DNA from 4 places in the Paenarthrobacter sp. AB444 genome. Region 1 is predicted to be linked to each of the others. Evidence: riboswitches for the same ligand, from Rfam matches in the RefSeq annotation. Region 1 holds a riboswitch; each other region holds the start of a gene.
The links. A riboswitch is a leader RNA that binds a small molecule or an ion and turns the genes downstream of it on or off. The one in region 1 is predicted to bind cyclic di-AMP.

Region 1 (3,448 bases):
TGGCCCTGCCACCCGCCAAAATCACGGCGTTGAACTCCATCCGCCCAGAGTACCCGGACGGGTGGAGCTCAGCAGAAATCGATCAGGCAGCGGATTCCGGCAACAGGAACGGGTCCCAGTCCGGCGCAGGTTTCTCGAGTTCTTTGATCTGCCACATGGTCCCCTGGGGCACACCGGGTTTGAAACGGAGTTTCCATCCCATTTCAGCCAGTGTGTGGTCGCTCTTGGCGTTGTTGCATTTCAAGCACGCCGCAACCAGGTTTTCCCAGGAATCCGCGCCGCCCCTGGATTTGGGGTGGACGTGGTCTATGGTGTGGGCTGTTTTCCCGCAATAGGCGCAACGGTGGCCGTCGCGGCGAAGAACCCCGCGGCGGCTCACGGCAGTGATCCTGTTGTACTTGGGACGGATGTAGCGGTTAAGGAGGATCACGGAGGGGCGTCCGAGAATCTCCTGTGGCCCGACGACAGGCTCGTCGCCTTCGGCCACTACGCTAGCTTTCCCAGTGAGCACAAGGACCAGCGCCCGGCGGAAGGTAATAACCGCCAGCGGTTCATATCCAGCATTCAGAACGAGTGTGCGCATGCACGTACCTCTTCACGGCCGCACCCGTCAGGGGCACGAGGGCCGGCTGCCCTCTGCATGTACGGGCTGTGGATCGACAACACAAGGGTAAGCACTTATATGCCGTATCAACGAATTTATTTGTCGATTCGCTCACAGTGTCTGCAAAAATTCATGCGCGGTTAAAGCAGAACACCCCGCCGGCAACTGCCTGCGGGGTGTTCCTGGAAGTCGATGACTAGCCGTTGACGCGGATGAAAACCGGTCCGGAGCCGACGTTGACGCTGAACAGTGCCGTGGTGGATCCGTTCCATCCACCGTGGACTGCCATGCCGTTGCCGACGTAAACAGCGATGTGGGCCTGTCCGGCCAGACCGCCGTTGGCGTAGTAGGCGAGGTCGCCTGGCTGTGCTTCCGCTGCGCTGACGGTGCGGCCCAGGGAGAGGTAGCCGGCCGGCCAGTCGTGGAAGTGGATGCCAACAGCAGCGAGGGAGTTGGTGACCAGCATGGTGCAGTCCTGCGTCACGCCGAGCTGGGCGTAGGCGGCGGCGGCAATGGCTGCGCCAAGTCCGCTGGAGGCTGCGGGAGCGGCCGGTGCCGGGGTTGCGGCGTTGACTGCCACCGTGGCGTTGGCTGCCGTGGCCGTGGAAGCCTTGGCCTCAACCTTTGCCGGAGCCTCTTCCACTACGGGAGCGGGAGCTTCGACAGTGGTGACAACAGGGCGCTCATAGGAGATGGCGACCGTGGAGTCTGCGGCAATCGTGGCCTGGGCAGCCGACTGGACATCCAGAGCGGTGGTCGCAGTCGACTCACGGTCAACGTTGGTCTCAGCAGCGTTGGCAGCAATACCGCTGGTCAGGACCAAACCTGACGCTGCGGCGATGACAGCTGCCTGGCGGCCGACGCCACCGGCGTTGACGCTGACGGCCTTGGCGATCACGGCAAGCGAGCTGGTCTTGGGGGCCTCAGCGCGGTGCCGTGCAACTTTGTGTGCACTGGTCATTGTTTTTCTCTTTCGTATCCGCAGGCAGTTGGGGTACCTGCGGGTAGTGGGCCGGCTGGCAGGGGTACGTCAGCCAGCCCCGAATCGGTGTGTTTAGCGGAGGGTGAAGAACGAAGACGTGCCCGTGGAAGCCACGGAATGCAGCAGGGTGCCCTGGCTCGGGTTCAAAGCGCTGATCATCATGCCGTTGCCGACGTAGATGCCCACGTGGGCTCCGCCGTTCTGCATGACGAGGTCACCAGGCTGGGGGGTGCTGGTGGGCTTCATCGCCGTCCAGGCGTTCACGCGGGGGATGCTGATGCCGGCCTGCGCGTAGACCCACTGGGTGAAACCGGAGCAGTCCCAGCCGGCAGGGGTGGTGCCGCCCCATACGTAGGGGGAGCCGATTCCGGTGTAGGCGATTGCGGCGAGCCCGGATGCTGCCGCGCTTGCAGCGGAATCCTTGGTTTCGGAGGACTTGGCGGTGACTGCCGCGGCGTCGTCGGCAGTGCGCTCGGTTACCTGGGCTGCCCGCTGGACGACCTTGGGGGCCTCCTGGGTGGCCACGACCGGGCTCTCGAAGGAAACGGTGGCGGTGGGCTCTGCAGTGACCACTGCGGTGGCAGCCAGCTGCTGGGTGCTGGAGACTTCCGAAGTGGTGACGTCGGTGTCAGCGGCATTGGCCGGCAGTCCGACAGTAAGGACGAGGCCTGAGGCTGCTGCCAGCACTGCGGCCTGGCGACCCACGGTACCGGCGTTGGATGAAACAGCCTTCGAAAGAGTGTTCAACGGGTTCGAACGAACCGTTTCAGCGCGATGGCGCGCAGGGGTAGTGCGTGATGACACGTAGGTAGCCTCTCCCAATGCCTGCGAGGTGAGCTGTCGGATTCGGATGGGAGTCATCCGGCCGCTTTGCTTCCTGGGAAGCTTTGCGACTTAACCCCAAGGCCTTCATTCGAAGACCAAAAGTGGTTCCCCCGCCCCTGCCAGACGATTTTTGCGAACGGACCTCGAGTGGTGGCAGAGCTAGGCAATCCACTCAAGTGCATCGGCCCCCTAAAAAGCCGATGCGCTCTGAAGGTTATAACAATTGAAAGCGAATGTCACATTCAGGTCACGAGACGTGTCATCAATGCGAGAGAAGACCATCAAATGGCTTAGAGCCAGCCCATGGGGTCGACGACTTCGCCGTTGACCTGGACCTCGAAGTGGAGGTGGCAGCCGGTGGAGGCGCCAGTGGTGCCGCTCAGGGCGACGGTGTCGCCACGGTTGACCGTCTGGCCCACCTGGACGTTGAACGAGGACAGGTGGTTGTACGTGGTCTCCAGGCCATTGCCGTGGTCAACCACAACGCGGTTGCCTCCGCCGTACTCGTGCCATCCGGCGAAGGTCACTTTGCCTGCCGCTGCAGCATGGACGGCCGTACCGCACTGGGCCACGAAGTCCTGCCCGCGGTGGAAGTCTCCGGTTCCACCGGTCAGGGGGCTGACGCGGTAACCGAAGGGCGATGCCGTGACCAGGGAGTCAAGGGGGCTGCCCAGGGTTCCCAGGGAAGAAGACCGCTGGATGCTGCCGGCGGACTGGGCACTGAGCAGTTGCTTCAGCTTTCCATCGGGGTCGGCGGCGGTGGCAACAGCTGCACGGCTGAAGTCGATTTTGGCCGATGCTGCCGCGGAAACCTCGGGCTGGCTTCCTACGGGGCCGCCAACGGCGAGGGCGGATTCGGTCTGGCCCGATTCCGAGGTGGCCATGACGGGGCTGGTAGCCGGCAGCCCGACAGTCAGGACAAGGCCGGTGGCGGCAAGCGCAACTCCGGCCTTCTGCCCGACGCCACTTGCTGCGGCGAAGTCGGCAACCTGGCGCATCGGGCTCTTACGGCGGCGCACCTGACGTTCGGTGTCGCG
Region 2 (3,448 bases), on a different contig from region 1:
GCCCGCGGACCACGCGGGAGTTGCGGGACAGACGTGTACCGATGGCAAGGTCTGAGTGGCCTGAGATCAGTGGAGCCAGCAGGGGCGCCAGGGCGGCCAGATCAGTGGAAAGGTCCACATCCATGTAGGCGAGCACCGGGGACTGTGAGGCGAGCCAGACCTGGCGCAGGGCGTTGCCGCGGCCTTTTTCCTCGAAGCGCATGACGCCGATTTCAGGGAGCTCGCGGGCCAGACGCTCGGCGATCTTCAGGGTGTTGTCCGTGCTCGCATTGTCCGCCACCGTGATGCGGAACGTATGCGGGAACGTCTCCACCAGGTGGCCGTGCAGGCGGCGCAGGCATTCCTCGAGGTCGGTCTCTTCGTTGTGGACGGGAATGGTGACGTCCAGGACAGGGACCGTGGTCCGCGTGTCCACGGGAGAGCGCCGCGGCTGCCGGTGGGGCAAGGCAGGAGCGGCGAAGCGCCCCGCATGGGCGGGGTTCGGCAGCGCACTGGTGGCGGGATCTATGAGCGTCATGCATTCACAGTGGGGCCGCCGATTGTGAGGGCTTTAGGCGGAAGCTGTGATGCGACTGTGTAAGTGCGCAGGGCCCTTTACACGCGAAAAGCCGCCCCCGGACGGGAGCGGCTTTTCAGGAAACTCTTGGCTTAGTACCAGTTGTTGGCCAGGTGGAAGGCCAGGGCAGCTGACGGGGAGCCGTAGCGTTCCTTGATGTAGTTCAGGCCCCACTTGATCTGGGTCTGGTAGTTGGTCTGCCAATCCGCACCGGCAGAAGCCATCTTGCCGGCCGGAAGCGACTGGACAATACCGTAGGCACCGCTGGAAGCGTTGGTGGCAGTGGTCCGCCAACCTGATTCCTTCTCCCACAGCGTGTTCAGTGCCGTCATCTCAGAGGCGCTCCAGCCGTAGCTGCCCAGAATGCTGGCAGCATAGGCCTTGGCAGCAGCGGGGTCGTCAACAGCCTTGGGGGCTGCAGCGGCGGCTGCGGCTTCTGCGGCGGCGGCAGCAGCGGCGTCGGCTGCCTGCTTGGCGGCTGCGTCAGCGGCAGCCTTCTCTGCTGCGGCCTGGTCGGCAGCGGCCTTCTCAGCTGCTGCCTGTGCAGCGGCGGCCTGGTCGGCAGCTGCCTTGTCAGCTGCTGCTTTGTCGGCTGCAGCCTTGTCAGCTGCTGCTTTGTCAGCGGCGGCCTTGGCGGCAGCAGCCTTTTCGTCAGCGGCCTTCTTGGCTGCGGCGGCTTCTTCAGCGGCCTTGGCGTTGCTGGCCTCGGCGGCGGTCCGGGTCTCGGCAACGCGGCTTGCCTCGGGAAGGCTAAGCGCGGCGTTGGCGGCTGTTCCCAGGGATGCAACACCCAGTGCGGCGGCAATAACGCCGGCCACTACGGGCATGCGGTTGCCGGACTTGCCCTCACGGGCGGCCTTTTTGAGGACGGTCTGCGACTTCTTCAACGGGGAGTCGTTCTGGTCGCGGTGACGCGCGGAAGGGCGCGTCTGATCGTTAAGTTCAGACATGTGTGATTACCTCTCAGCGCCTGCGGAGTTAGCTGTCGGGTTCGGATGAGGTCATCCGGCCGCGCGTCACGCTGCGGCTTCACCCCAAGGGCCGGCAAATGCCTGGGCCCGGAGACTCTGGGTCCCCCGTCTCTGCCTCGGAGTAAGAACGGACTCCGGGAAGTGGCAGAGCTCGGCGCATCCCGGATGCGGGCCCTTTTGAGCGACCCACCCTTTCGACGGTACAGGAGGATTCCGCAGAAGTCACATTTAGGTAACAGAGATCACGACGCCGGTGAGTCGCCTTGCCGGTTTCGTTATGTGCGGTTGCTGATGGCGACCGGCAGCCGGACGGCGAACTCCGTCCGCCCGGGTTTGGACGTCACCTCCACGCTTCCGCCGTGGGCTTCGACGATGGACTCGACGATTGACAGGCCCAGGCCGGAGGTCCCTTCCGACCCCGATCTTGCGGCGTCGGCGCGGGCGAACCGGGAGAAAATCCTGCCCTGGAAATCTCCGGGAATGCCCGGCCCGTTGTCCGTTACGGTAACCACTGCGCTGCCGTCTGCCGAGAGCATCACGCCGGTGACCACCGTTGTTCCGGGATCGGTGTGTTTGCGGGCGTTGGAGAGCAGATTGGCCAATACCTGATGCAGCTGCGTGGCATCGCCACGCACCGTGATCGGTTCGTCCGGCAAGGTCAGCTGCCAGATGTGGTCCGGGGCCATGACTTTCTCGTCGCTTACGGTCTCGATCACCAACTGCGTCAGGTCCACGTCCGTGACCTTCACCGGTTGGCCTTCGTCCAACCTTGCCAGCAACAGCAGGTCCTCCACCAGCGTCGTCATGCGTTCGGACTGGCTCTGGACCCGGGCCAAGGACTTCCTGCCGTCGTCGGTGAAGTTCTCGGTCATCCGCAGCAGCTCGGTGTAGCCACGGATGGCCGTCAGCGGCGTCCGCAGTTCGTGCGAGGCATCGGCCACGAATTGCCGCACTTTTGTCTCGCTTTCCTGGCGGGCCTCCAGCGCCCTCGCGACGTTGTTCAGCATCTGGTTCAGGGCGTGGCCTACGCTGCCAACTTCAGTCCCGGGATGGGAGGCCGACGGCGGTACACGCACCGCAAGTGCCACCTCGCCGGCGTCGAGAGGCAGTCGCGAAACCTTGGTGGCGACCTCGGAGAGCTGCTCCAGGGGCCGCATGGTGCGACGGATGATCACAGTTCCCACCAGGCCGATCACCACCAGGCCGCCAAGTGACACCAGCACCATGGTCCAGACCAGCGAAGCCTCCGCAGTCTGCTTGTCCGCCAGTGGCAGGCCCGTGACGATCACGTCGCCGTAATTGGTTTTGACGGCCATGAGCCGGTAGTCGCCGTTGGACAGTGAGCGGTCCACGGGACGGTCCCCCGTCGGCAGCGCCAGGAGGACCTGCTCGTCGGCGGAAGACAAGGAAACGCGGTTGCCCCCGGCGTCGATCAGCCCGGAGCTGCGCACCGTTGATCCATCGATGCGGGCGCTCAACGTACCGGCCGCCTGCCCGCGGGCCTCCAGCGGGTCCGGGCGTCCTGTCGGCGAGTTCGGAAAGCTCGACGGCGGCCTGCCGAAGTCGTCAGCGCGGCGCGACGCCTGCTCCAGCTGCCTGTCGAGCTGCTTGTTGAAAACCATGTCCATCGAGGCGTAGCTGACCAGCCCGACTGCGCCGCAAATGGCCACCAGCAAAGCCATGGCCACCAGGACCAAACGCGTACGTAGATGCCATGTGGAAGGATTGAGCCAACTGTGCTGCGGGCTCCTGGCAATCCCCGAGAGTGTGCTCAAGGCCTAGTCCGCAGGTTTGATGACGTAGCCGGCTCCGCGAACGGTGTGGATCATCGGCGGGTGGTTCGCTTCGATCTTCTTGCGGAGATAGGAAATGTAGAGTTCGACGATGTTGGCCTGGCCGCCGAAGTCGTAGTCCCACACCC
Region 3 (3,448 bases), on a different contig from region 1:
CGATCCCCTGGACGGAAACGTCACAGGACTCGAGCCCGGTGGAGGGGTACCCCCAGGCGAAACGCCTCCTGCCGAAGGAAGCATGAGCAGCGACCAGGGGCACGAGGAGTAGTTCCCGGCGGCACAGCTAACTCCGTTGCCAACCCGCTGTTGCGTTGCTGGCCAGCGACGCAACAGCGGGTTGGCAACGTGCTTGGCAGCGACCCTACGGGAGGCTCAGTATCTCCCCGAGGTCGTACTCCACAGGCTCCTCAAGCTGCGAATACGTGCAGCTTTCGGGGGTCCGGTCCGGCCGCCACCGACGGAACTGCGTCGTGTGGCGGAACCGGTCGCCCTCCATGTAGTCGTACGCCACCTCGATGACCAGCTCAGGGCGGAGGGGAACAAAGGAGAAGTCCTTGCCTGCGCTCCACCGGCTCTGGGCGCCGGGCATCCTGGATCCACCGGCCTCCTGGTTGGCCCACTCACCCCAAGGGTGGTCGGCAAAATCCACTTGATACGGCTCGAGTTCAGCCACCAAGGCCTCCCGCTTTGCCATGGGGAATGATGCCACGACGCCAACGTGATGAAGCCGGCCCGAGTCGTCGTAAAGCCCCAGGAGCATCGAGCCCACAACTTTCGCGGTCTTGTGCCACCGGAAGCCGGCCACGACACAGTCGGCTGTCCGCTCATGCTTGGTCTTGAACATCACCCGCTTGTTCGGCTGGTAGGTGCCGTCGAGCGGCTTGGACAGCACGCCGTCGAGCCCTGCTCCCTCAAGCTGCACGAACCATTCCTTGGCCCGCTCCAGGTCAGTCACCGCGGGCGTGACGTACACCGGCGGCTCAGCGTTGGCGAGGACTTTCTCCAAGGCCGCGCGCCGCTCGGCGAAGGGCTTTCCCGTGAGATCCTCCTCGCCCAGGGCAAGAAGGTCGAACGCCACCAACGACGCCGGCGTCTTCTCCGCAAGCATCCGCACCCGGCTGTCCGCGGGATGGATCCGCTGCTGCAACACCTCGAACTCCAGCCTGTTGCCCTGGATCAGGATGATCTCGCCATCCACCACGCATTTGTCCGGAAGGTTCTTCTTTAGGGCTTCAACGAGCTCCGGGAAGTAGCGCGTCATGGGCTTTTCGTTGCGGCTGCCCAGGATGATCTCGTCCCCGTCCTTGAAGACGATCGTCCGGAACCCATCCCACTTGGGCTCGTAATGCCCAACGTCGGGGATGTTCGGGACAGACTTGGCGAGCATGGGCGAAACGGGCGGCATCACAGGCAGGTCCATAGCTCATGTCTACCGGCCAGTAGGCGCCCAAGGCTAGTGCCTTCCGGACTTTGGCGCCCCGAAGCCTAAGCGGTAGAACCCTCTCGAAGCGGGCGGACGTACCGCCCGTTACATTAATGTGACTTTACTTTCCGGCTACTGTACGGTCGTAGGGCGACCCGAATCTCCGCTGGGCCGCTTCTGGATTGACGCCGGGCTCTGCCGCAATCCAGGATCCGCCAGACCCGCGGCAGAGACGGGGGACCCACAGTTCTCCGGGCTTGTTTTCTCCACAAGCCCTTGGGGTGAAGCCGCAACCAGCGGCCGGACGGCCTCGTCCGAACCCGACAGCTAACCTCGCAGGCGTTGAGAGGCACAACCATGTCCCCAACCATGGATAACACGCGCCGCGCGCAACTCGAACGCGAGCGCACCAAGCCAACCGGACGCCGTCGGGCCCAACCCAGCGGACAGGTCACCGGTACAGAAAGTACGACGCCGGAACCCGCCACCGCGGCGATTCCCACCACTGCGTCGCCCACGGTAGAGGCGCCCGCCGCAGCCGCTCCCACCACGCGCGCCGCCGCGCGTGCCGCTGAGCGGGAACGGGCAGCCCGCGCCGTGATTGAGCCGGCAGAAACCCCGGCAGCGAAATCCGTGCTCCCGGAACCGGCGACCGCGGCCATCCCGGTTGTCGAGGCCGCCCGGGCCGCAGCCCCCGCTTCAACCACGCCGGGCCCTCCAACGTCCGCGATCCCCATCGTCCGGCAAGAAGACGTGGCCCAGCCCGCGGATACAGTTCAGTCCGTGCGCCCGAAGCAGGATGCACCGGTCAAGCAGGATGTTCCAGAACCGGCCACCGCGGCCATACCCGTGGTCGCCGCAGCTGCACCCAAGACGCCAGCTCCTCTTAACGCTGCGGGCCTCGCCGCGACCTCGACATTCGGCCGCGAACCCCAAGCCGTCCTGCGGAAAGCCGCGTCCGTGAAGCACATGAGCCAGCGCATGGCAGTTGTTGCCGGCGCGCTGGGACTCGCCCTGACCGCAGGATCCGTGGGCCAGGCCTTGCATCTTCCCTTCTTCGGGCAGGAAGCACCCACAAGCCAAGCCGGCGGCAGCAACGCAGACCGCCAATCGGGCTCCGCCGCACCGGCACCACGGACGTCCTACACCACGGCTTCGTCCCCGTCGTCATCGGGTTCAGCCTCGTCCGAAGCCGGCCAGCCGGCAACGGTCCCGGAGGCACCTGCGGCCGTTTCGCCGTCGTCGGTTCCCTCACCGCACGTCTCCTTGGCCGCGCCGGTCTGGGTACCTTCGGCGGCAGCCCCGGCTGCTGCACCGCCCGTGACCTCGACGCCTGCGCCCGGAACGACTCCGGCCCAGCCCGCGCCGACTCCCAGCGACGTGCCGTCGGACACGGTCACCACGCCCCCGGCGACGCCAACGCCGACCACCACGCCCACTCCCACCACAACTCCCACGCCTTCGCCCACGCCAACGGAGACCTCCAAGCCACGGCCCACCGGCAACCCGAACACGCCGAAGCCGCAAGCATCCACCTTGGAATCGCTCCTTGGTGCTGCCCGGGATGTGTTGCAGTGAGCATCCGCTTGCCCCGCACCACAGTCCACACCGGATGGCACAGCCGGTACTGCAGCAGCAGCCGCACGTCCACGTTCCGACGCCGAAGGGGCCGCTGGAGTTGCCAGCGCCTAAGGCGTTCCTAGCCAACACATGAGGCAGGCACCCACGCCGGGTGCCTGCCTCATGTGGTTAATGGCCCCTGATTCAAGAGGCCCTCAGATCCTTGGCCTGCCTGCCCAGCGCCGCGCCTTGAGGGCAGCATGCAGTTCGAGCCGAATGGCACCATTGAGCGGATCAGCACCGATAAGCTGGCGGATCCGGCCCAGCCTGTTGTAGATGCTGCTGCGGTGAAGGTGAAGTTTGGCGGCGACATCCTGGACCGCGCCGTCGTTGTCGTAGAGGAGTTCCAGGACCGGCAGGAGCTCGCCGTTCTTGTCCTGATCCTCGAGGGTCCGGAAATGCACCGAGCCGGTGTCGTCCCAACCACCCGGGGCCAGCAGACGATCGAACAACTGGTACACCCCGACCGCCCGGCTGTCCACCAACTCCCCCAGCTGCAGGTCCACCGCAGCGGCCTGCGCGGCAACCTTGGATTGCCGGTACGCCCCCGCGAGCTGCCTG
Region 4 (3,448 bases), on a different contig from region 1:
ACCGAATCGTCCACGGTGGCGTACCCGCCGTCCAGTCCGGAGGCGGCAAAGATGGGAACCGAGTAGGCAGTGACGATGTGCAGTGGAAGCTGCCTGCGTTCTGCCTCGCGTGCGGCCCAGACCAAGGCACACTGCCCATGTTCCGAACCGTCCACCCCAACGACGATGCCGCCCGCTGCTACCGTCAGGCCCTCGCCGTCCTGTGGCTCTTCACTGTGTCTGCCGTGCTGGTCCATTTGGGGCCCGCCTCTCCACCTACTGCTTGATGTTCCGGCCATTCTGCCAGAGGTTCTCCGAATCGGATTCCCAGATGGCTCCATTGTCAATGGCCAGGGCTGGATTAATGTGAAATTTCTCCCTCCAATGCCCACTATTCTCGGTCGCGAGGGCCGAATCAAGGTGGGTTGACGCTATGTGTATAACGGTCCGGGCTCGGTTCCTGAAGGCCGATTTTGTGCTTCCGGTGAACGTGCCAAACACGCTGCCCGGGGAGGCTATCCACGGCCGAAAAAGTTAGGTAATGTTCGAATCACCGAATGGCCGGCCAACGTGTCCAACAACACAATCCGGCCATTTGTTTGCGGCCGCTTGGGGAACTCGGACGCGATCCCACGCGATGCCGGAAGGCACAAACGTCAAGGAGGAACCAAGCAGTGTCACACGCGCCTGATTCCGGCACGGAACGCACTACCACCGTGGTCATAGGTGCCGGCCTGTCCGGCTTGGCAGTTGCCAGTGAACTTAGCCGCTACGGCGTGGGGTCCATCGTGGTGGATGGCTTCGGCGCCTTGTCGGCCACCGGCCCCGCCGTCCATACGGGTATGTTGCAACGCTGCGAGGTCACCGATCCCGCCTCCATCCAGGAACGCAATGAAATCCTCCGCCACCTGCGTAACTACGCGGCCAGCCACCATCTGGACGTCCGCAACACGACGAGGGCCGTGCGCCTCGATTTCCTGGGCGCAGACGCCTCCCAGCACATCGCCCACGGACTTGCGGCGAGCATGACCCGGAACGGACTCGGTGCTTCAGGTCCCCTTGAATCAGCACCCCGCCAATGGGCAGTCCACACAGCCAATGGAATCCTCCTGGCAGACCATGTGGTGGTGACGCGTTGTGCGCAGAGTCAACTGCGGCGGATGCTGGCCGAACTGGGTATCGCTGTGGGACAGAACCTCGTAGCCGCCATGCGTGCTCTGGGGATGCACCTGGTGGGCGTGGGAGAACTCATCACGCCGACGCCCAAGGAAGTACTTCGCCAAGCCAAGGCAGTAGGCCAGGCCATCTCTTCAAAGGTTGCGCTGCCCGGCGGCCCGGGAATCGCCATCGCCTAGCTGCGCAGGCGGTGGCGCTGCAAAACCGATACTTAAAGCCCAAAGGCCGGTGTCTTTCGAAGAATCAATCTTCGGAAGACACCGGCCTTTGCGTTGAAGCGTGAGGCTTATGCGCCAGCGCGTACGTAGGTGATGGGACCCGTCGCGGTCAGCCAGCTGATCGGGTGGATGCCCGTCTGGTTGCCGTTGATGCCACCGCTGATGGCCTGGCCGTTGCCGATGTAGATGGCAACGTGGCCGGACTGGACGATCATGTCGCCGGGCTGGGGGTCGCTGACAACCTTGCCGTAGTTCAGGAACTGCATGGGTGCCAGGTCGCCAACAGGGATGCCGGCGGAGCCGAGGGCCCGCTCAACCATGGCGGTGCAGTCCTGCATGATGCCGATCTGGGCGTAAGCCGAGGCAACCATGGCAGCGTTGACGCCACCGGCTGCAGGAGCAGCAGCCACCGGAGCGGCAGCAGGAGCGACAGCGGCGGGAGCAGCAACTGCGGCCTGGGCGGCAACAGGAGCCGCAGCAGCAGTGACGGTAGCGGTCTTGGGGGCAGGTGCCTCAACGACCGGAGCCGGCTTTTCGATGACCGGAGCTGCAACGGAAGCAACTGCGGGACGCTCAAAGTTGATGGTCGCCGTCGAAAGGGCGGTGACAACCTTGGTGGGAGCCTCGGAGGCGGTCTCGGCGACCGTGGCGGGGCTGGAGTCGCGCTGGGCCGGAGCCTCGGCTGCGTGGGCAGCTACGGAGCCGGTCAGAACGAGTCCGGAAGCTGCTGCGATAACGGCTGCCTGGCGGCCAGCGCCTGAAGCGTTGCTGGCAACGGCCTTGGAGATGGAGATGAACGGATTAGGACGTACGCTGTCCGCCTTACGACGGCCGCGAAGAATGCGTGAAGACATGAAAGAGCCTCTCCCGATGCCTGCGAGGTTAGCTGTCGGATTCGGATGGGAGTCACCCGGCCACTATCTCCCGCTGAGCGGAAGCTTCGTGACTTCACCCCAAGGCACGCTCGTAAGCGGCCCAAATTGGGTTCCCCGTCTCTGCCGTAGGTTTGTCTGCGAACGGATTCCGGACTGCGGCAGAGCTAGGCAATCAGGCCGGAAGTGCCTGCTACGTGGAACAGGCACAGGTACCACCGTACGCGATGATCGCCACGAAGTCACATTTAAGTAACGGGAACCGTTGCTTTGGCGTGTCGCGGTAACCGAACCGAGATATTCGCAGCTATGTAGAAAACCCCGTTATTCCGCGGATGCGGGGCCTTCAGGGTCATCGGAGGCAGCGAGTTTCCTGCGCGCTGTCACCGCGAGGAAGATCACGAGCGCCACAGCCACTGCCGCAATGACAACAATGCTCCACGGGAACGGCTGGGACGCGTCCGCCGCGGGTGCGCTGCTCCCCGTTCCAGGAGGTGCCGACCCCACCGACGGGACCGTGGCCGACGTCGCCGATCCGGACGGTGAGGCAGCCGCCGTGCCGCTCGCCGCCGTCGTGCTTCCTGCGGTGGCCGTGAACTTGAAGGTCCCCTCGATCGGGTGCGAATCGGAGCTGACGACGCGCCAAACGACCGTGTACTCCCCCGCAGGCGCGCCCGGGCGCAGCTTCTGCACAGCTTGGCTGTCGATGATTTCCACGGGTCCGTCCGCCCAGTTCTCGCCCCCGGCGGTTACGGTGACGCCCGAACCGATGGCCAGGGGCCGGTTGTTGAACGTAATGGAGACCGACGCCGGTACTTCAGCCACGGTGGCACCGTTCGCCGGCGCCGTGGATTCCGCGACGTCGTGCGCGGACGCCGGTGCCGCGGAAAACAGCAGGGCAGAGGCGAAGGCAAAGGCGGCGACGACGGCGGCCAGAAGCGGACGGATGGTACGCATGGGGCGGTTTCTCCTAGTGTTGGCTTCCTTACAGACTAGGGGAATGGTCCGCAGCCCCCACATTCCACGGCATAGGATTTGATAGCACACTCCCCCCAAAACCCGGAGACCTTCATGCTTAAACAAGGTTCTGCAGTGGACCGCTACTTCAAGATTTCCGAACGTGGATCCACGTACTCAAGGGAAATCCGCGGCGGTTTCGCGACATTCTTCGCCATGAGCTACATCGTTGTGCTGAACCCGCTG

Region 2: linked by a shared signal. The riboswitch ahead of PQ627_RS12940 (hypothetical protein) and the one ahead of PQ627_RS17225 (C40 family peptidase) in region 1 are both predicted to bind cyclic di-AMP.
Region 3: linked by a shared signal. The riboswitch ahead of PQ627_RS14320 (hypothetical protein) and the one ahead of PQ627_RS17225 (C40 family peptidase) in region 1 are both predicted to bind cyclic di-AMP.
Region 4: linked by a shared signal. The riboswitch ahead of PQ627_RS06135 (NlpC/P60 family protein) and the one ahead of PQ627_RS17225 (C40 family peptidase) in region 1 are both predicted to bind cyclic di-AMP.

Annotation. Positions count from the first base shown of each region.
Region 1 covers NZ_JAQZBY010000015.1:104,290-107,737, reverse strand. The annotation lists gene PQ627_RS17240 (NTP transferase domain-containing protein) at 1-40, opposite strand, end outside; gene PQ627_RS17235 (HNH endonuclease) at 83-583, opposite strand; gene PQ627_RS17230 (NlpC/P60 family protein) at 801-1,565, opposite strand; gene PQ627_RS17225 (C40 family peptidase) at 1,659-2,390, opposite strand; cyclic di-AMP (ydaO/yuaA leader) riboswitch at 2,395-2,556, opposite strand; gene PQ627_RS17220 (M23 family metallopeptidase) at 2,702-3,448, opposite strand, start outside.
Region 2 covers NZ_JAQZBY010000009.1:180,174-183,621, forward strand. The annotation lists gene PQ627_RS12935 (glycosyltransferase) at 1-517, opposite strand, end outside; gene PQ627_RS12940 (hypothetical protein) at 649-1,506, opposite strand; cyclic di-AMP (ydaO/yuaA leader) riboswitch at 1,512-1,670, opposite strand; gene PQ627_RS12945 (sensor histidine kinase) at 1,803-3,302, opposite strand; gene PQ627_RS12950 (response regulator transcription factor) at 3,306-3,448, opposite strand, start outside.
Region 3 covers NZ_JAQZBY010000011.1:72,223-75,670, reverse strand. The annotation lists gene PQ627_RS14330 (DUF6480 family protein) at 1-112, shown strand, start outside; gene PQ627_RS14325 (ATP-dependent DNA ligase) at 206-1,264, opposite strand; cyclic di-AMP (ydaO/yuaA leader) riboswitch at 1,471-1,621, shown strand; gene PQ627_RS14320 (hypothetical protein) at 1,637-2,845, shown strand; gene PQ627_RS14315 (PucR family transcriptional regulator) at 3,043-3,448, opposite strand, start outside.
Region 4 covers NZ_JAQZBY010000003.1:190,592-194,039, reverse strand. The annotation lists gene PQ627_RS06145 (universal stress protein) at 1-236, opposite strand, end outside; gene PQ627_RS06140 (FAD-dependent monooxygenase) at 654-1,334, shown strand; gene PQ627_RS06135 (NlpC/P60 family protein) at 1,442-2,227, opposite strand; cyclic di-AMP (ydaO/yuaA leader) riboswitch at 2,231-2,395, opposite strand; gene PQ627_RS06130 (copper resistance CopC family protein) at 2,570-3,202, opposite strand; gene PQ627_RS06125 (NCS2 family permease) at 3,317-3,448, shown strand, end outside.